4 regions of the Phyllobacterium sp. SB3 genome follow, and region 1 is predicted to be linked to each of the others. Evidence: riboswitches for the same ligand, from Rfam matches in the RefSeq annotation. Region 1 holds a riboswitch; each other region holds the start of a gene.
What was found. Region 1 has a riboswitch for cobalamin ahead of fdhA (formaldehyde dehydrogenase, glutathione-independent). Riboswitches for the same ligand answer to the same signal wherever they lie in the genome.
Positions count from the first base shown of each region.

Region 2: it holds a riboswitch for cobalamin, as region 1 does, so the genes downstream of both, ABKW30_RS12045 (aromatic ring-hydroxylating dioxygenase subunit alpha) here and fdhA (formaldehyde dehydrogenase, glutathione-independent) in region 1, are expected to answer to the same signal.
Region 3: it holds a riboswitch for cobalamin, as region 1 does, so the genes downstream of both, ABKW30_RS01175 (TonB-dependent receptor) here and fdhA (formaldehyde dehydrogenase, glutathione-independent) in region 1, are expected to answer to the same signal.
Region 4: it holds a riboswitch for cobalamin, as region 1 does, so the genes downstream of both, metE (5-methyltetrahydropteroyltriglutamate--homocysteine S-methyltransferase) here and fdhA (formaldehyde dehydrogenase, glutathione-independent) in region 1, are expected to answer to the same signal.

Region 1 covers NZ_JBDYKI010000001.1:713,655-718,413, reverse strand. Annotated here, with positions in the region: gene ABKW30_RS03575 (Fe(3+)-siderophore ABC transporter permease) at 1-93, shown strand, start outside; gene fepG (iron-enterobactin ABC transporter permease) at 90-1,127, shown strand; partial or broken gene fdhA (formaldehyde dehydrogenase, glutathione-independent) at 1,177-2,371, opposite strand; cobalamin riboswitch at 2,645-2,848, opposite strand; gene ABKW30_RS03560 (dihydrofolate reductase family protein) at 3,050-3,664, shown strand; gene ABKW30_RS03555 (PepSY domain-containing protein) at 3,778-4,110, shown strand; gene ABKW30_RS03550 (hypothetical protein) at 4,285-4,530, opposite strand; gene ABKW30_RS03545 (transglutaminase-like cysteine peptidase) at 4,687-4,759, shown strand, end outside.
Region 2 covers NZ_JBDYKI010000003.1:179,223-183,981, forward strand. Annotated here, with positions in the region: gene ABKW30_RS12030 (mandelate racemase/muconate lactonizing enzyme family protein) at 1-478, shown strand, start outside; gene ABKW30_RS12035 (SDR family oxidoreductase) at 568-1,302, shown strand; gene ABKW30_RS12040 (L-fuconate dehydratase) at 1,312-2,589, shown strand; cobalamin riboswitch at 2,783-2,981, shown strand; gene ABKW30_RS12045 (aromatic ring-hydroxylating dioxygenase subunit alpha) at 3,092-4,333, shown strand; gene ABKW30_RS12050 (hybrid-cluster NAD(P)-dependent oxidoreductase) at 4,339-4,759, shown strand, end outside.
Region 3 covers NZ_JBDYKI010000001.1:232,064-236,822, reverse strand. Annotated here, with positions in the region: gene ABKW30_RS01190 (hypothetical protein) at 74-337, shown strand; gene cobF (precorrin-6A synthase (deacetylating)) at 334-1,107, shown strand; cobalamin riboswitch at 1,180-1,397, shown strand; gene ABKW30_RS01180 (hypothetical protein) at 1,354-1,545, shown strand; gene ABKW30_RS01175 (TonB-dependent receptor) at 1,572-3,515, shown strand; gene ABKW30_RS01170 (ABC transporter substrate-binding protein) at 3,609-4,346, shown strand; gene ABKW30_RS01165 (iron ABC transporter permease) at 4,343-4,759, shown strand, end outside.
Region 4 covers NZ_JBDYKI010000002.1:393,043-397,801, forward strand. Annotated here, with positions in the region: gene ABKW30_RS08355 (EAL domain-containing protein) at 1-306, opposite strand, end outside; gene ABKW30_RS08360 (molybdopterin-dependent oxidoreductase) at 314-820, opposite strand; cobalamin riboswitch at 1,022-1,236, shown strand; gene metE (5-methyltetrahydropteroyltriglutamate--homocysteine S-methyltransferase) at 1,363-3,687, shown strand; gene nrdF (class 1b ribonucleoside-diphosphate reductase subunit beta) at 3,784-4,759, opposite strand, start outside.

The DNA of each region.
Region 1 (4,759 bases):
CTGCGTGTTTCCATAGTCACAGCCTTCATAGGTGCGCCTGTTCTTATCCTGTTGGCACGTGGAAACAGCACCGCACGGACAGCACTGCAGTGACGTCGTTGAACCGAACCATCCTTCTTGGCAACATAGACGGACGCATCAATCTGCGCTTGCAATTGCGGCACGTCATCGTTTCGGTTCTGCTTGCCGTCATGGCACTGATTCTCGCCGTTTTTGTACTTGGGCTTGGAACGTTACCTCTCTCTTTTGCCGACACCCTTTCCGCTCTAAGCGGTCGCGCCAATCCACGTACCGCCATGATCGTGCTGGACTGGCGCCTGCCGCGCATCACCATGGCGCTGATCCTTGGGGCGGCGCTAGGGATGAGCGGTGCGATATTTCAATCGCTCATCCGCAATCCGCTCGGCAGCCCGGATATCATCGGCTTTAACACCGGTGCCTATACGGGTGTTCTTATCACTATTGTCCTGTTTCACGGCGATCACGTGATGATTACGTTGGGCGCTCTTGGCGGTGGACTTTTAACGGCGGTGATCGTCTATCTGCTCAGTTGGCGGCAAGGCATTCAGGGCTTCCGGCTCATCATGATCGGTATCGCTGTCAGCGCGATGCTGACTGCATTCAATATGTGGCTGATGATAACCGGCAGTCTTGAAACAGTCATGAGCGCGGCCCTCTGGGGTGCCGGTTCATTGAATGGCATGACCTGGGCCCGCGCTATACCTTCTGCGATCGCTTGCACGCTTGGCATGTGCTTGTGTCTTGGTCTGGCACGCCGTGTGCGAATGATGGAGATGGGGGACGATATGGCCGGGGCTCTCGGCCTGTCTGTGGGTTCAACGCGTCTTTGGCTGATGATAGTGGGCGTAATGTTGGTTGCGGCTGCAACTGCTGCTACAGGCCCAGTGGTCTTCATCGCCCTTGCTGCCCCGCAGATTGCGCAGCGCCTTTGCCGGACGCGATCCATGACGCTTGCTGCTTCAGCCTGTACTGGCGCCGTACTTTTGCTTGGAGCCGATGCTGTTGCGCAGCACCTGTTCAGTCCATTCAGCCTGCCCGTCGGAATTGTCACCGTCAGCATAGGCGGGCTTTACATGCTCTGGCTGCTGGTCCGTGATGCGTCATAAAAAAAGCCCGCTCCAATCGGAGCGGGCCACGACATGAGCTTGGGAGGCTCTATGCTGCCTGACCGAGAGCGCCGTGCGGGTCGAGCACGAATTTCTGTGCTGCGCCCTTATCGAAGCTTTCATAGCCCTGTTCTGCTTCTTCCAGCGAGATGATCTTCGCATTGACGATATCGGCAATGGGCAGGCGGTCATAAAGGATAGCCTGCATAAGCTGGCGATTATATTTCAACACCGGGGTCTGGCCTGTGTGAAAGGATTGCGCCTTCGCCCAACCAAGGCCGAAACGCAGTGAGAGATTGCCATGCTTGGCGGCACTGTCCACCGCGCCCGGGTCTTCTGTCACATAAAGCCCCGGAATGCCGATGGAACCTGCCGCGCGCGTGATCTCCATCATCTGATTGAGTACCACCGCAGGCTGCTCGCCGCCACCATGTCCACGAGCCTCAAAGCCCACGGCATCAATGGCGCTGTCCACCTCGTTGCTGCCAGTCACCTGCGCAATCATATCACCGAGGCGATCACTGGCTGAAAGGTCTATTGGCTCAAAACCGACTTTGGCCGCATGAGCCAGTCGTTCCTTGTTGAAATCGCCAATCATGACGACCGCAGCGCCTAGAATGCGCGCCGAAGCGGCTGCGGCCAGACCAACTGGCCCTGCACCCGCGACATAAACCACCGAACCGACACCCACCCCGGCTTTCACAGCCCCATGGAAGCCTGTCGGCAGAATATCCGAAAGCATGGTGAGATCACGCATCTTTGCCATGGCACGGTCACGGTCAGGAATCTTCAGAAGGTTGAAATCCGCGTAAGGCACAGTGACATAGCGAGCCTGCCCGCCAATCCATCCACCCATATCGACATAGCCATAGGCACCACCCGCACGCGCCGGATTGACTGTAAGGCAGACACCCACCCGTGTCCTGCGATTTGCAAGTGCGGCAGCGGCCGCAGGCGACATTGAACGGAACCGAAACAATATCGCCGACGCACAGCATCTCGACGTCGCTTCCCTTTTCGATGATTTCGCCAGTGATCTCATGGCCAAGCACCAGGCCGGGCTCCGCCGTGGTGCGGCCACGAACCATATGCTGGTCGGAGCCGCAAATATTGGTCGATAGCACCTTGAGGATAACAGCATGGCCAATTGCGCGTCCGTCCGGCGCCTCCAGTCTTGGATCGGCAATGTCCTGCACCTCTACCCTGCCGGGGCCGACATAGACCACGCCTCTGTTCTTGCTCATTACGGTATCCTCCCTTGGATTGTACTTGCACGATGGACTTAAGTGGAAATCAGGACAGACCGTCCCGTCTGTGGTTCGAACTCAGATCCTGTCGTGACGTCTATAGCGCTCCTCGCCGTCACGACTTCGAATGTGTTGCGAAGATCGCGCGAACGCGACCTTCGCAGGCCCGACCTTTCTGGGTGGAAAACTTAAAGAGAGTAGCACTGCGTTTGATAGGCCAGGAGGGGCTTCGCAAGGCTATTATCCCTTTGATTGCCCACCGCAATCAGTCGAGTCATCTCAGCTCATGGCTGGTTTCCGGGCTTCGAAGCTGTCCTACTCGACTCTTCCGGCACCTTCCCGGCCTCAAGAGGCCAGTGGTGATCCGCCGGAAATTACGCTTCGCTACCGTTGCGGGGGCAGCGCTGGACTTAAGACCAGCTTCCCAATTATCAGCCCCGTCACCGAAGCAGCACCGTGAGTATGATGATTTAAGCATCAATTGACACAAAGAAGTGCGTGGATTGCGACCTTCCGACAGCACAGGCGCGACAGTGTGATATCTCCGAACACAACCGGTTTCCGGGTATGTGGGAGGCCTGATCACTTTCAGTCCAGAAAAAATCGAGGGTGGTGTCGGCAAGGTCGAGGCTCGTTCGTCCTAGTTGCATACTAACCAAACAGAGGAACTTCGGAATGCGAAAGATCATTGCAACAACCTTCCTTTCCCTTGACGGCATTATGCAAGCGCCGGGTGGCCCTCAGGAGGACACGGATGGCGGCTTTAAATATGGCGGCTGGACATTTCACTACTGGGACGAAGTGATGGGAGAGGTCATGAGCAAAGGCATGAGTACGCCTTTCGATCTTCTGCTCGGTCGTAGAACCTACGATATATTTGCAGATCACTGGCCTCGTGCTGAGAAGGGCGACCCGATTGCTGACAAGTTCAACGCAGCCACCAAATATGTTGCGACCTCTTCACCGAACACGGTGAACTGGGAGAATACCGTGACCTTAGGTGCAGATGTTCCCGGGGCAGTGCGCAAACTCAGCCAGTCCGATGGCCCGGATTTGCTCATTCAAGGCAGCAGCCAACTCATCCATGTCTTGCTTGCCAATAATCTCATCGATGAACTCAACCTGTGGGTTTTCCCGCTTGTACTTGGCAAGGGCAAAGCCTTCTTTAGCGGAGATGCGAAACCCGGCGCACTTACTCTCGTCAATTCAAGAGCCTCCACGACGGGCGTAGTGATGAATACCTATCACAAGGCTGGAGAAATCAAGACAGGTTCGTTCGCGCTGGAATAGCCAGCTTCTGGCGAAGGCTGGAATGCGAAACATCATGAAGGGAACGCTATCGCCTACGATGCGTTCTCTTCAACATGGCCGGGGAATTGATTGCTACTCGGAAGGAGAAAGCCATGTTGAAGAAGTTTATTATTATCGGTGCCGCATCTCTTATGGCACTCACCGCAGTGCCACAGAGTTTCGCTCAAACCATTCAGTTAGGCCCCAATGGCGTGCGTCTGGTCGAACCGGAACGTATGGATCGCCGTGATCGCAGAGAACGGGATCGCCGCGATGAGATCAGCGAGCGCCAAGCGGTGCGCATAGCGAAAAGTGAAGGCGTACGAACGGTCGATGATGTCAGAAAAACACGTTCCCGTTATGTAATCGAAGGCTTGGATCGGCGTGGTAATGACATAGAAGTCAGCATTGATCGCCGCAATGGAGATGTCATATCCGTTAATTGACACCTCACTGAAAGCGCATTGACAGACAAAGGGTCAACGGGCCCTTTGTCTGGGTGCCGCATGGCCTGCCCTATTTGGTTAACGATCATGCGGAGCTGAAACACCAATACGAAGTGAAGCTGCCCCCTGATGCGTATCAATGATTAATCCTTACGATTTAGCTCTTTGGCAAAGTTATTTGGGTTCAATATTGCTTGCATTGTAGCCGATCAAAATCTCCATTTCAAAAAGTCCTAACAATATCAATTTGTTGAGCAACCTGTCGTTGCAAACAATCAATCCAAAAACCATTCCAATAGTGGTTGGAGAAGCAATTTGGGAACCTTGGGATTGCATCATCCTATTGTGGGAATGCGAAAGCTCAAATTTTAACCATATATTAACAATGGCAGGACCGTGGCGCCATTGTGATTGACTCATGGTCCACTCCGACATTAACGTTTTGTTAACGATCGGTAGTCGGGTTTGGAGTAAAGAATGTTCGCAGCACTCAAAAAAATGAAATCCTTGGGCTTTGCCCTCGCGTTTTTCGCTGCTGCATTCTGCACAAATCCCGCATCTGCCGCTGAGCCTTTCATGCAAACTGGCGGCATGACATCGCAGCCTATCGGCCATTACGAGTTCTGCAAAAGACTTCCTGCGGAATGCA
Region 2 (4,759 bases), on a different contig from region 1:
CGTGCTGCGGGACATTGATCTGGCTTGGCTGGAAGAGCCGCTGCCAGCCGATGATATTGATGGGCACGTGCGCCTTTCCGCCTCGACGCAAACGCCTGTAGCTATTGGTGAATCGCTTTATTCGATCCGGCATTTCCGCGAATATATGCAGAAGGGTGCCTGTTCTATCGTACAGGTGGATGTCGGTCGTATCGGTGGGATTACGCCTTGGCTGAAAGTGGCGCATGCGGCGGAAGCATTCAACATTCCAGTATGCCCGCATTTTCTGATGGAATTGCATGTCAGCCTGACCTGCGCGGTGCAGAACGGCAAGTATGTCGAATATATTCCGCAGCTGGATGACCTGACAAAGACGCAGATGCGGATCGAAAATGGTTATGCTTTGGCACCTTTAGAACCCGGAATCGGGATCGATTGGGACTGGGATGCGGTCAAGGCGCGAAGTGTGGATGAATTCACTACCGAAATCCGCGCCTGATGGCCTTCACGGCTTAAAAAGAGATATTATTGCCCAAATCGGGGCGAAATGCATGAGTGGCATTATGAAATGCCCAATGGAGATATGAGATGACAGGCAAGCTTGAAGGCAAACGCGTTCTTATTACAGCAGCCGGACAGGGCATCGGCCGGGCTTCGGTGCTGGCTTTTGCGCGCGAAGGGGCAATCGTCCATGCGACGGACATCAATCAGCAATTGCTCGATGCCTTGCCCAAGGAAGCGAATATCAAGCCCCGCAAGCTGGACGTGCTCAAGGCAGATGAGGTCACGCAGGTGATTGGCGAGATCGGGGCAATCGACGTGCTTTTCAATTGCGCGGGTTTTGTCCATGGCGGCTCGATTCTCGATATGCCGGATGCCGATCTTGAGTTTGCGCTTGATCTCAATGTGCGCGCCATGATCCGCACGATCCGCGCTGTGCTGCCGGGGATGATCGAACGCAAGGAAGGCGCTATCGTCAATATGTCTTCAGTCGCCAGCAGCGTGAAGGGGGTGCCAAACCGCTTTGCTTACGGGGTGACCAAGGCGGCCGTCTTGGGGATAACCAAATCGGTAGCTGCCGACTACATTACCCAGGGTATTCGCTGCAATGCGATTTGCCCCGGCACGGTGGAAAGCCCTTCGCTTGAGCAACGTATGCGGGCTGGCGGCGATTACGAAGCGACCCGTGCGACCTTTATCGCGCGCCAGCCTATGGGGCGTTTGGGTCTGCCGGAAGAAATTGCCGATCTTGCTGTTTACCTTGCGGGTGCGACCTACACGACGGGACAAGCCTACAATATCGATGGCGGCTGGACAGTTTAGGAAAGACCGATGACCCGCATTACTGATCTTCGCGTATTCGACATCCGTTTTCCTACATCGCAAAGTCTGGATGGTTCGGATGCGATGAATCCTGATCCCGATTACTCAGCTGCCTATGTGGTGCTGGATACGGATGCCGGGCTTTCCGGTCATGGGCTGACCTTTACCATCGGTCGCGGCAATGAAATTTGCTGTTTGGCAATCGAGGCGATGAAACATCTTGTCGTTGGCCTTGAACTGGACTGGGTAAAGGAAAATCCCGGCAGGTTCTGGCATTTCATCACCGGCGATAGCCAGCTACGCTGGATCGGGCCCGATAAGGGTGCAATGCATCTGGCGACGGGCGCAGTGGTCAACGCCGTATGGGATTTGCTGGCCAAGGAAGCAAAGAAACCAGTCTGGCAGCTTGTCGGTGAGATGACGCCGGAGGAAATCGTCAACATCGTTGACTTCCGCTACCTGACTGACGTTTTGACCCGTGAAGAAGCTCTGGAAATTCTGCATAAGGCAGAAACCGGCAAGAAAGAGCGTATCGAAACGCTCAAGGCTGAGGGTTATGCCTGCTACACGACTTCGGCAGGTTGGCTCGGCTATTCGGATGAAAAGCTGCGACGTCTCTGTCAGGAAGCTATCGATGCGGGTTTCAATCACGTCAAGATGAAGGTCGGGCGTGATCTTGATGACGATATCCGGCGCCTCACCATCGCGCGTGAGGTCATCGGCCCGGATCGTATTTTGATGATTGATGCCAATCAGGTCTGGGAAGTGAATGAGGCGATTGACTGGGTGAACAAGCTCGCCTTCGTCAAGCCATTCTTCATTGAGGAACCGACAAGCCCTGATGATGTGGCGGGACATCGCAAAATTCGCAAAGCTATCCATCCGGTCAAGGTTGCGACAGGCGAGATGTGCCAGAACCGTATCATGTTCAAGCAGTTCATTGCGGAAGGTGCCATTGATGTGGTGCAGATCGACAGCTGCCGCATGGGTGGGTTGAACGAAGTGCTGGCCGTGTTGCTCATTGCGGCAAAATACAATCTGCCTGTCTGGCCGCATGCGGGCGGTGTGGGCCTATGCGAATATGTGCAGCATCTGTCGATGATTGATTATATTGCCGTTTCCGGAACGAAAGAGGGAAGGGTGATTGAATATGTCGATCATCTCCACGAACATTTTGTCGATCCCTGCAACATTCAGAATGCGGCCTATATGCCACCTTCACTGCCAGGCTTCTCGATCGAGATGAAGCCCGAATCGATCAAACAATATCTGCATCGCGATCTATAACCGTGTTTTCTGCTCAACCATCGCTTCGGCGATGGTTGCTGCCAGTGAATTTCAGGTCGCAATTGGCGTATCCAATCAAGGTTGTGGACAAGCTGCGCCGTTCTGGCACATCAGAACCTGCGCCATTTTGGCCGTGTCGTCTTGTGTAAATGCGATGTCGTTTCCGCACCTATTCTTTTTTTCAAGCGAGTGCTTTTATCAGGCTACTTGAGGTGCCGCTTTCTAGGGAAGGTGGAGAATTGGGAAGCCGGTTTAATCCCGGCGCTGCCCCCGCAACGGTAGTGGAGTGAAACGCGGCAAAATAGCCACTGGAACAGGTTTCCGGGAAGGCGCCGTGAAACCCTTTAGGGAACTCCAGAGCCCGGAAACCAGCCACAAGCGATAACACCGACTGATCGCGGTGGGCGATCAAGGAGCATTGTTTTGTATGGGTAGCCATACAGGCGGTCTTCTCCGTCACCACCAGTCAGTTCTTTCGCAAATGAGATGGCGAGGACACGACATGGACGCACATAGTGAACTGCTCCGGAATTTGAAACACCGGAAACCGGGCTACGGCCTAGAGCAGGCTTTTTATTCCGATCCGGACTATTTCCGGTTGGATATGGAGAATATCTTTTATCGCGATTGGCTCTTCATCGGCCATGACTGCGAAGTGGCGCGACCTGGCAATTATTTCACCGTGCAGATTGGCGATTATCCGGTTGTTATCGTCCGTGACCGTGAAAAGAAAATCCGGGCTTTCCACAATTCATGCCGTCATCGCGGTTCGCGCGTTTGCGCCTCAGAGCGAGGCAGCTCGGCAAAGCTTGTTTGCCCCTACCACCAGTGGACTTACGAACTGGATGGCCGGCTGTTGTTCGCGCGCCAGATGGGCGATGATTTTGATGCCAGCCAGCACAGCCTGAAGACAGTGCATTGCGAAAGCATCGGCGGTTACATTTTCATTTGCCTTGCTCCGATAGCACCGGATTTTGCAGCAACACGCGCGTTGATTGAGCCTTATCTCGCTCCGCATCGTCTTGGCGAAACCAAAGTCGCCTTCCAAAGCTCCATCGTCGAAAAGGGAAATTGGAAGCTGGTTTGGGAAAATAACCGCGAGTGCTATCATTGTGCCGCAAATCATCCTGAACTCTGCAAAACCTTTCCGGAAGCGCCAAGCGTGACCGGCGTTCAGGGTTCCAAGGATGATCCGGAAATCGTGGCGCACTGGGACAAGTGCGAAGCGGCCGGTCTGCCAAGTGTATTCCGTATTGATGAAAATGGTCAGTTCCGTGCAACGCGCGTGCCGCTGCTGCACGAATCCGAAAGCTACACCATGTCAGGCAAACGCGCTGTCGCGCGTCAGCTCAGCGATGATGTGAGCACACGGCAAATCGGTTCACTGCTGCTTTACCACTACCCGACAACATGGAACCACATTCTGGGTGATCACGCGATTTCCTTCCGGGTTCTCCCGCTGAGCCCCACCGAAACGCAGGTAACGACCAAGTGGCTGGTGCATAAGGATGCTGTCGAAGGCGTCGATTATACCATCGATGAACTGACACATGTTTGGCTCGAAACCAATGATCAGGATCGCCAGATCGTGGAGGAAAATGCCTTTGGCATCCGTTCACCTGCCTATGAGCCGGGCCCATATTCGGTCGAGCATGAAGGCGGCGTACTGCAGTTCCTCGAATGGTATTCCAACACCATGGAAACACGTCTCGACGGCGGCAAGCGACTGAGCAAGGTAGCATAGTGAATATGGGCATTCCTCAAAAATACCCGCATCTCGATCAGATGCAGCCATGGAACGACCGGCTGCATCTGCTGGAGTGCCTGTCAGTCATTGAGGAAGCGCCCAATGTGAAGACCTTCACATTCCGTTCAGACAATCAGAACTGGTTCCGGTATGAGCCGGGCCAGTTCATGACTTTCGAGCTTGGTACACAACCGGAAGCGGTCTTGCGTACCTATACGCTGTCTTCCAGCCCTTCGCGTCCATTCACGATTGCCATAACTGTCAAGGCGCAGGATAGCAGCATCGGTACACGCTGGATGCTGGACAATCTCACACCTGGTGCAAGGCTGAAAGCCTTTGGCCCACTGGGTGACTTCTCCATCTCGAAGCACCCCGGTGACAAATATCTGTTCATTTCGGCGGGCTCAGGCATAACGCCGATGA
Region 3 (4,759 bases), 480 kb from region 1:
GCAATGGTTTGCCGCAGGCTGACTATATGCAATCTTCGCGCTCGACCCTTGCCCCCAGCAATCGGGGTTAAGCATGTCTCTCGGCGCCAGTACAAGCCAACACAACAATCCGCCTGCCGTGGATGCATCCAGTGCACCGGAAGATGTGTTCTTCGCATGGCTGCTGTCCCGCCCGCGGGGCGTCGATATCGTGGCTGCTGCGAGCAGCGAGGTCATCAAGCTTGAAGCCTATGCGGGCAAGTACGCAGGAGCGAAACGGCTGCATGATCTGTTTTGTGCGTTGATTGAAGAGAAGCAGGGACTGGCGGCGACGCCGGTTGCGCGTGCGGCCCAGTGAAACGCAAGGTGCTCATTATCGGGATTGGCGCTGGCAACCCGGATTACGTCACCATACAGGCTGTCAACGCTCTCAATCAGGTCGATGTGTTTTTCATTCCGGACAAGGGTGCGGAGAAGGAGCAATTGTCGCGCATTCGCCGTGAAATCTGTGAGCGGTTCATTACCGATCCCGATTATCGCATGGTGGATTTTGAAACGCCGATCCGCCAAAAGCCCTCATCCACCTATCGCGCGAGTGTCACCGATTGGCATGACAAGGTTGAGGCGACGTATGAACATCTTCTCATGGAGGAGCTGGGCGACGATGAATGCGGTGCTTTCCTCGTCTGGGGTGATCCATCGCTCTATGACAGTACGATCCGTATTCTCGACAGATTGAACGCCAAGGGCAATTTCGAACTCGAGTATGATGTCATTCCCGGCATTACCAGCATTCAGGCGCTGACGGCCAAGCACAAGGTCGTGCTCAATCGCATAGGCGAGTCGATCACCATCACGACAGGGCGAAAGCTGGCGGAAGGCTTTCCGAATAATTCGGAAAGCGTCGTGGTCATGCTCGACGGCGAGGGGGCTTTCAAGAATCTCCATGAGGATGTCGATATCTATTGGGGCGCCTATATCGGCACCGAGGATGAGATTCTCATGTCTGGCAAGCTACGCGAGGTCGTGGATGATATCGAGCGATTGCGCAATGTGGCCCGTGCTCAAAAGGGCTGGATCATGGATACCTATCTGCTCAAGAAGCCGTTTGAGGAAGTCGAAGAGTGAAAGGCGGATGTTCTGCCGCAGTCTATCCCGCCCTAAAATTGTATCGCGATTGACCGGTTCCTGCACAGTTGCTATCCAGAATATGGAACTGGTTCCGCAATTATATGCGGATTAAAAGGGAACACGGTGAGGATGACCCATTTCGGGGCCTAATCCGTGGCTGCCCCCGCAACTGTAACCGGGAAGCGGTCTTCCATATGCCACTGAAAGCGCAACGGCGCGATTGGGAAGGCGGAAGAGCTTGCAATGATCCGGAAGTCAGGAGACCTGCCAGATCCGGTCACCAAGCCTGAGCACGGGGTGTGTTCCGGCGCGGTCGCTATGAACGCGGTGACATTTGAAAAAGTGTTGCCGCTTGCAGGGCGATGGGTGATTGGCGTTCTTGTCCACACATCATTTTCCCCCGTTCGCGGTTCAGTCGCAATCGCCAGCCCGTAACATGCTGGCAAGCCGTGGGGGCGAACATGTTGAAGCAGGCAGGTCTTGTGGGGGCCGCATTCCTTATTCTGGGTGGCGCTGCAAAAGCGCAGGAGACGACCAGCGCGGATGGCTCCATCCAGCTTGATCCGATCTATATCGATCTTGGCCAGTCGAAAATCGAGGCGGAGAAATCGGGCCGCGCCTATACGGTCATAACCGGTGAGCAGCTTGAGCAAAACCAGACCCGTTACGTAGCGGATGCGTTACGGCAGGTTCCGGGCTTCGCTGTCTCACGAACAGGTTCCTATGGCGGCGTGACGCAGGTGCGTGTACGTGGTGCAGAGGGCAACCATCTGCTTGTGATGATTGACGGTATCGAAGCGAGTGAGACCGGCAATGGCGAGTTTGATTTCGGCAGTTTGCAGGTAGCGGATATCGATCATATCGAAGTTTTGCGCGGACCGCAGAGTGCATTCTGGGGATCGAATGCCTTGGCTGGTGTTGTCAATATCATCACCAAGGGCGGCTCGCGCGATGGTTTCAAGGTGAGCGGACGCACTGAGGCAGGCACGGACGGGACATGGCTGGGCAGTGTGCTTCTGCAGGGTGGCAAGGAGAATTACGACTTCTCGCTGTCGGGCGCATGGCGTCAGAATGACGGGTTCAATGTTTCCCGTTTCGGCTCGGAAAAGGATGGTGACCGTAACGGCACGATCAATGGCAAGTTCAAGATCGACCTGACGCCGGATGTCGTTCTTGACGGTACATTCCGTTACGTTAATCGCAAAAGTGATTATGATCGCGAGGGCGATTACGGCTCGCCTTTCCAAGGATTGCCCATCGATAGTGATAATCAGACATCAACTGAGGAATTGCTGGGCTCGCTGGGGATCACGTGGACCTCTCTTGACGGAGCGCTGGTTCAGAAGGCGCGTATCAAGGATGGAGATACCAAGCGCGAATACTTCAAGGATGGCGATTACGAATCCGGAAATGACGGCAACAGGTTCTCTGGTTCCTATCAGGCAAGCTATACGTTCGAAACGCCGTCCTTTGCCGAGGCGAAGCACACGCTGACAGCGGGTTATGAGGGTGAGCGTGAGACATTCCAGCAAAAAGCATCGAAGATTGACTCTTCCAGCTCATCGCAATTCGACAAACATGATCGCACGACGCATTCATTCGTGGGGGAGTACAGGGGCGAATTTTACGACCAGCTCTATTTGAATGCCGCTGTAAGGCATGATGGTAACGACCGTTTCAAGGATGCTTCGACCTACAGCATTGGCGCTGCCTGGAAAATTCCCGGATGGGGAACGCGTTTGCACAGTTCGGTCGGAACAGGTGTGACTAACCCGACATTTTATGAGCAGTTCGGCTTCTTTCCTTCCACCTATCTGGGCAATCCGGATTTAAAACCGGAAAAGAGCCTTGGTTGGGATATCGGTGTTGAGCAGAGCTTTTTTGATGATCGGCTTGTGTTGGACGTAACCTATTTCCACCAAAACCTTACCGACGAAATCGTCACGATATATGCGCCTGTGGCTACGCCAATTAACCAGAATGGCACGAGCCGCCGTCAGGGTGTTGAGGTGTCGGCGACCGTCAATTTGATGAACGGCTTTACCACGACAGCGACCTACACCTACACGGACGCAACCGACCCGGATGGCCGGGAAGAGGTGCGCCGTCCAAAGCATTCGGGTTCATTGAATGCGGCCTATACATTCTATGAAGATCGTGCCCGGGTTTTTGGCGAAGTTACATTCAATGGCAAGATGGAGGATGACGCATTTACCTCACCGGCTCCGAGCCGAGTTGGGTTGGATGAATATACGCTGGTCAATATTGGGGGCAGCTACAAGTTCAATGACAAGGTGGAAGCCTATGCAAGGATCGAAAACCTGTTTGATGAGAACTATGAAGAGGTGTTTGGGTTTAGCACACCGGGACGCACTGCCTTTGTGGGTCTCAAGGGAAGCTTCTAGATGATGCCATTCGGCAAATTACTTCTTTGCTTTTTCCTGTTAGCTGCCTTGGGCTCGTCAGCCCAAGCAGTGTCTCCAATAAAGGTTGTCTCGATGAACCTTTGCACGGATCAGCTTGCCATGCTGCTTGCGGATGAGGGCCAGCTCTATTCCGTCTCCTATCTTGCCGGGGACATGGGAGCTTCGGTGCTGGCCGAAAGAGCCAAGGCCTATGTGGTCAATCATGGGCTGGCGGAAGAGATTTTCCTGATGCAGCCGGACCTGATTATTGCCGGCAGCTACACGACACGGGCTACCGTAGACATGCTCAAGCGCCTTGGTTTTCGCGTTGAAGAGTTCGAGCCGGAATCATCATTCGATGACATACGATCAAATATTATCCGGATGGGTAAACTGTTGGGTCAGGAAGCCAAGGCACGGGAAATGATCCGTGTAATGGATGAGAGGCTTGCGCGAATCCGGGAAAGCTCGCAGGCAAAAGCCGGAGCGGCGCCGACAATAGCCCTCTATTACGCCAATCAGCTCACCTCCGGTAAAGGCACATTGGCGGACGATGTTGTCAGACATGCGGGTCTTGTAAATCTCGGCGAAAAACTTGGTATGCAAGGCACGCAGAAATTGCCGCTGGAGCAGCTTGTGATGGCCAAGCCAGATCTTGTTGCAGCACACAATGCCTATCCCACTCCGGCTCTTGCTTATGAGGCTCAGGTACATCCGGCATTCCGGGCGACACTGAACGGCAAGCATCCGATTGATATTCCGGACAAGTACTGGATTTGCGGCGGGCCATTTACGGTTGACGCCGTGCAACTTCTGGCGGAACAGCGATGAAAGACCGCTACTGGCTACTCCTTGTCTGCCTGGTATTGCTGACGCTTGTGTTATTCACGCTGTCTTTGCTGACTGGCCCGGCCTCGCTGGCCATGTCGGAAAGCCTGAATGCATTGTTGTCGGGACGGGGTGATGCGATTGTTCTCGTCATGCGCGAAATTCGCCTGCCACGCGCTTTACTTGGATTGATGATCGGAGCGTCGCTCGGACTTTCGGGCGCGGTACTGCAAGGCTATCTGCGTAACCCGCTGGCTGAACCGGGCTTGCTCGGCATCAGCGCGTCCGCATCACTTGGGGCGGTTATCGCGATCTATACGGGATTGTCTCTGCTGTTTCCGCTGGCCCTGCCGCTTATGGCGTTGGCCGGTGCCGTCGTCGCGGTACTTATCGTCCAGTTGCTGGCTGGCAGGGGC
Region 4 (4,759 bases), on a different contig from region 1:
TTCACTCCGTTGAATATCCCGTTGGATAAACTCTTCGAGATTACCCTGCTGGAGCAACTCCAGGCGACCCAGCATAATGTCAAGGCGCAGGCGAACCTCATCGCGATCAACGCCTTCCAAGCCGAGTGTATAAGCAGCCAAACGATGTTCTAGTCTCATATACTCGGACACTGTTTGACCAACTGCCCAAGAGTCATTGTAACGCGCGAATTTCTGTAAGGCGGTTTGGCGCTCAGCGATATCGTACGATATGTAGCCCGTCGCTAACATAAAGCAGCAGATGATAATCCCGAGAATCCGTCTCACGTTTGCTTTACTCGACTATCAGCTTGGCAACCTGCCACGCAGAGCGGGTGTAATATGTTTGTGTCTGGAGTTGTGGATCACTGTCGTAGGGATAAACAATAAATAATGGTCCCTTGTCCCGGACAGGCATATAATTGCCATTGCGCTTCATTGCGAGCACGACTTTGAACTTCTTGAAATCTTCCATGGGAATGGTTGTTACATAATCGTTCAAAGCTACGGCTGTAACTTTGGTGCCCGTAGCTCCTAATAGTTCCATGAGTTTATCAAATGGAACACCTTCGAAGCGCATCCGCGACTCGTACCAGGGGGTTGTCGTTTCAATAGTCTGCAGACCGATTCCTTCCAGCATAGCCCGATCGAATTCCGCACTCGATTCATTGTTTTTATTGGTAATATTCCCCGATACTACCAATATCGGCTTACCAGTAGGCTTTGGCAGAGAGCCCGCTCCAGCGCTTGAGACAGACAAGACCAACAAGGTTAGGAAAACAAACAACCTGCGCAAACTCATCGTACATCTCCATGGAAAACTAGAGTCATAAACCAAATTAATTAGGTCGGCATAAAAAAATGAACATAACTTCACATGATCTGCAGATCATATCTGATCGACCTTATTTAAAAACACCCATAAGAGACTTCACCACCCGCTGGAAACACGTAAGGATATAAACATTTCTTTATATCGTCTTGACAACGGCGTTCTCTTGTCCGAAATTAGCGAGGTCATGGTTCTCTGGGCGCCTTCAAGGTTCGCCAGGGCTAAGAGGGAAGCCGGTGCGCGTGATTACGCAATGCCGGAGCTGCCCCCGCAACTGTAAGCGGCGAGCTGTTGTCCATTAGTGTCACTGGGGCGAAAGCCTTGGGAAGACGGGCAAAGGCGACGACCCGCGAGCCAGGAGACCTGCCAAGACAAAAGAACGTCCACGGGCGGGGTGTCCCGGTGTGTCGCAGCAAATGACCGTAGTCGAGCGGTCTATCCCTGCACGCGTCCGCTTGCCCACGCCCCTAACTTATGTCGGGGTTAAAGTTATGTCTGAATCTAAAATTGCTATCGCCACTCTCGGTGTGCCGCGCATCGGCCGGCGACGAGAGCTAAAGTTTGCTCTTGAATCGTATTGGTCCGGCAAATCTTCCGCAACTGAGCTTCTTGCCACTGCAAAAGAGCTGCGCGCTGCCAGTTGGACCGAACAACGCGATCGCGGAATCACCAGGATTCCATCAAACGATTTCTCGCTATACGACCACGTCCTCGATACCGCCATCATGGTCGGTGCGATCCCCGCCGCCTATGGTTGGAAAGGCGGAGAGGTATCTTTGGAGACTTACTTTGCAATGGCTCGCGGCAGCCAGGGACATGCTGCAAATGATTGTGGTCATGCGGGCCACGAGCATGATCACGGGCATGGTGTCACAGCTTTGGAAATGACCAAATGGTTCGACACCAACTATCACTATATGGTGCCGGAACTCGCCGACGATCAAACATTCGTCCTGTCCTCGACGAAGGTTATTGATCATTTCCTCGAAGCTAAGGCCTTGGGCATTCAAACACGTCCAGTCATTCTTGGCCCAGTCACGTTCCTCAAGCTAGCCAAGTCCCATGAAGAAGGCTTCGATCCTATTGCGCTGCTTCAGAAGCTTCTGCCTGTCTATGAAGAACTCCTGCGTAAATTGGCACATGCAGGCGCTGATTGGGTACAAATCGATGAGCCTGCTCTGGTACTCGATCTGGTCCCGAACGAGCGTTACGCATTCAAGTTCGCCTACGACAAACTGACCGCAGCTGCCCCTGAACTGAAAATCCTGCTGGCCACCTACTTCGGTGCACTCGCTGATAACCTGGATACGGCTGTTGCTTTGCCGGTACATGGTTTGCACATCGATTTGGTGCGTGCTCCTGAACAGCTCGGCGATATTGTCGCCAAGGCGAGAAAGGATCAGGTACTGTCACTCGGCGTTATTGACGGCCGAAACATCTGGCGTTCAGATCTCAGCGCTATAGTAGATCGTGTGGAAAAACTCGTTACGGAACGCGGCGCGCATCTTGTAGAAATCGCCCCCTCCTGTTCGCTCCTGCATGTGCCGATAGATCTGGAACTGGAAACAAAACTTGAGAGCGACCTGAAAAGCTGGCTTGCATTTTCCACGCAGAAAATGGATGAACTCTCCATCCTTGGCCGCGCTTTATCCGAAGGAAAAGGCGCTGTTGCAACCGAGTTAAAAACAGCGACAGATGCCATCGCATCGCGCCGTGCATCGCCCAAGGTTCATGATCCGCTGGTTGAAGGCCGCATCGCGGGGATCGGTGACGCCCTGAAAAAGCGCAAAAGCTTGTTCTGGCAACGCCAAAAACTTCAGGGCGACAAGCTGGGCCTACCGGCATTCCCGACCACAACCATCGGTTCTTTCCCGCAGACGCCGGAAGTCCGCAAGGCTCGCTCATCACATGCCAAGGGTGAGATCACTTATATTGAGTATGAAGGTTTTCTTCGACAGGAGACCGAAGCTGCCATCCGCTGGCAGGAAGAGATCGGCCTTGATGTGCTTGTTCACGGCGAATTCGAGCGCAATGACATGGTTCAATATTTCGGTGAACAACTCTCAGGATTTGCCTTCACTCAACACGCCTGGGTGCAAAGCTATGGTTCCCGCTATGTGCGTCCACCCATCATCTTCGGTGACGTCTCCCGCCCACGCCCGATGACAGTGGGTTGGTGGAAATATGCGCAGTCCCTGACAGACAAGCCCGTCAAAGGCATGCTTACGGGCCCGGTGACAATCCTCAACTGGTCCTTTGTCCGCGATGATCTTCCTCGCTCCGCAACATGCCGTCAGATCGCGCTCGCTATCCGTGACGAAGTCACTGACCTGGAAAAGGCTGGCGCGGCAATGATCCAGATTGATGAAGCGGCGCTTAGAGAAGGCCTGCCGCTTCGCAAAGCTGACTGGAAAACCTATCTCGATTGGGCCGTGGAAAGCTTCCGCTTGTGCTCAACTGGTGTCGCCGATGAAACGCAGATCCACACCCATATGTGTTACTCCGAGTTCAACGATATCATCGACGCCATCGCTGCAATGGACGCAGACGTGATTTCCATCGAAACCTCACGCTCGAAGATGGAACTTCTGGACGCCTTCAAAACCTACAAATATCCGAACGAGATCGGGCCTGGCGTTTACGACATCCATTCACCGCGAGTGCCGGAAGTTGCTGAGATGACCGAACTCTTGGCGCTGGCACGCAAGCGGCTGACCGACGGACAGCTTTGGGTCAATCCAGATTGTGGCCTAAAAACCCGCAAGTGGGAAGAAGTACGCCCAGCGCTTGTTAATATGGTTTCAGCAGCAAAAGAACTGCGAGCTTTGGCCGTTTAAAATAATGGGAGCCGTCGATTTTCGGCGGCTCCTCTCTTGGATCATCTTCGCACACCGTCTTGGCGTCACGCCATTGATAATTTGGTCTGCGCGATTCTAAAAATCCCAATCTTCATCCTCTGTGGCAATCGCTTTGCCGATAACATAGGAGGAGCCGGAACCTGAAAAGAAGTCATGGTTTTCGTCAGCGTTCGGAGACAGGGCCGACAGGATCGCCGGATTTACCTTGCAGGCTTCAGCAGGAAACAGCGCTTCGTAACCGAGGTTCATCAATGCCTTGTTGGCATTGTAGTGAAGAAACTTCTTCACGTCCTCGGTCAGGTTGACACCATCATAAAGTGTCTCGGTGTATTTCGCTTCATTGTCATAAAGCTCAAGCAGGAGGTCGAAGGCAAAATCCTTGATCTCACTGCGACGTTCTTCACTGAGACGCTCCAGACCTCGCTGGAACTTGTAGCCAATGTAATAACCATGCACGGCCTCGTCGCGGATGATAAGGCGGATCATGTCAGCTGTATTGGTCAGCTTGGCGCGACTTGACCAGAACATCGGCAGATAGAACCCGGAATAGAACAGGAAGCTTTCAAGAAACACGCTGGCGATCTTGCGCTTGAGCGGATCAGGATTTCGGTACTGTTCAAGGATCAGCGCTGACTTTTTCTGCAGATGCTCGTTCTCCTCCGACCAGCGATAGGCATCGTCCACATCGGGCGTCGAGCACAATGTCGAGAAAATCGATGAGTACGATCGAGCATGTACGGCCTCCATGAAGGAGATATTGGAATAAACCGCTTCCTCATGCGGAGTGATCGAATCTTCCATCAGCTTTGGAGCGCCGATACTTGTCTGAATCGTATCGAGCAGTGTCAGTCCCGTGAAAACACGAATAGTAAGCTGCTGCTCTTCAGGTTTCAGTGCCGCCCATGACGGAATATCATTCGATAGCGGCACCTTTTCGGGCAACCAGAAATTACCAGTCAGCCGGTTCCAGACCTCCAGATCCTTGTCATCCTCAATGCGGTTCCAATTGATGGCACGCACCGGCGCGGGAAGCTTCAGAGTCTTATTTTTG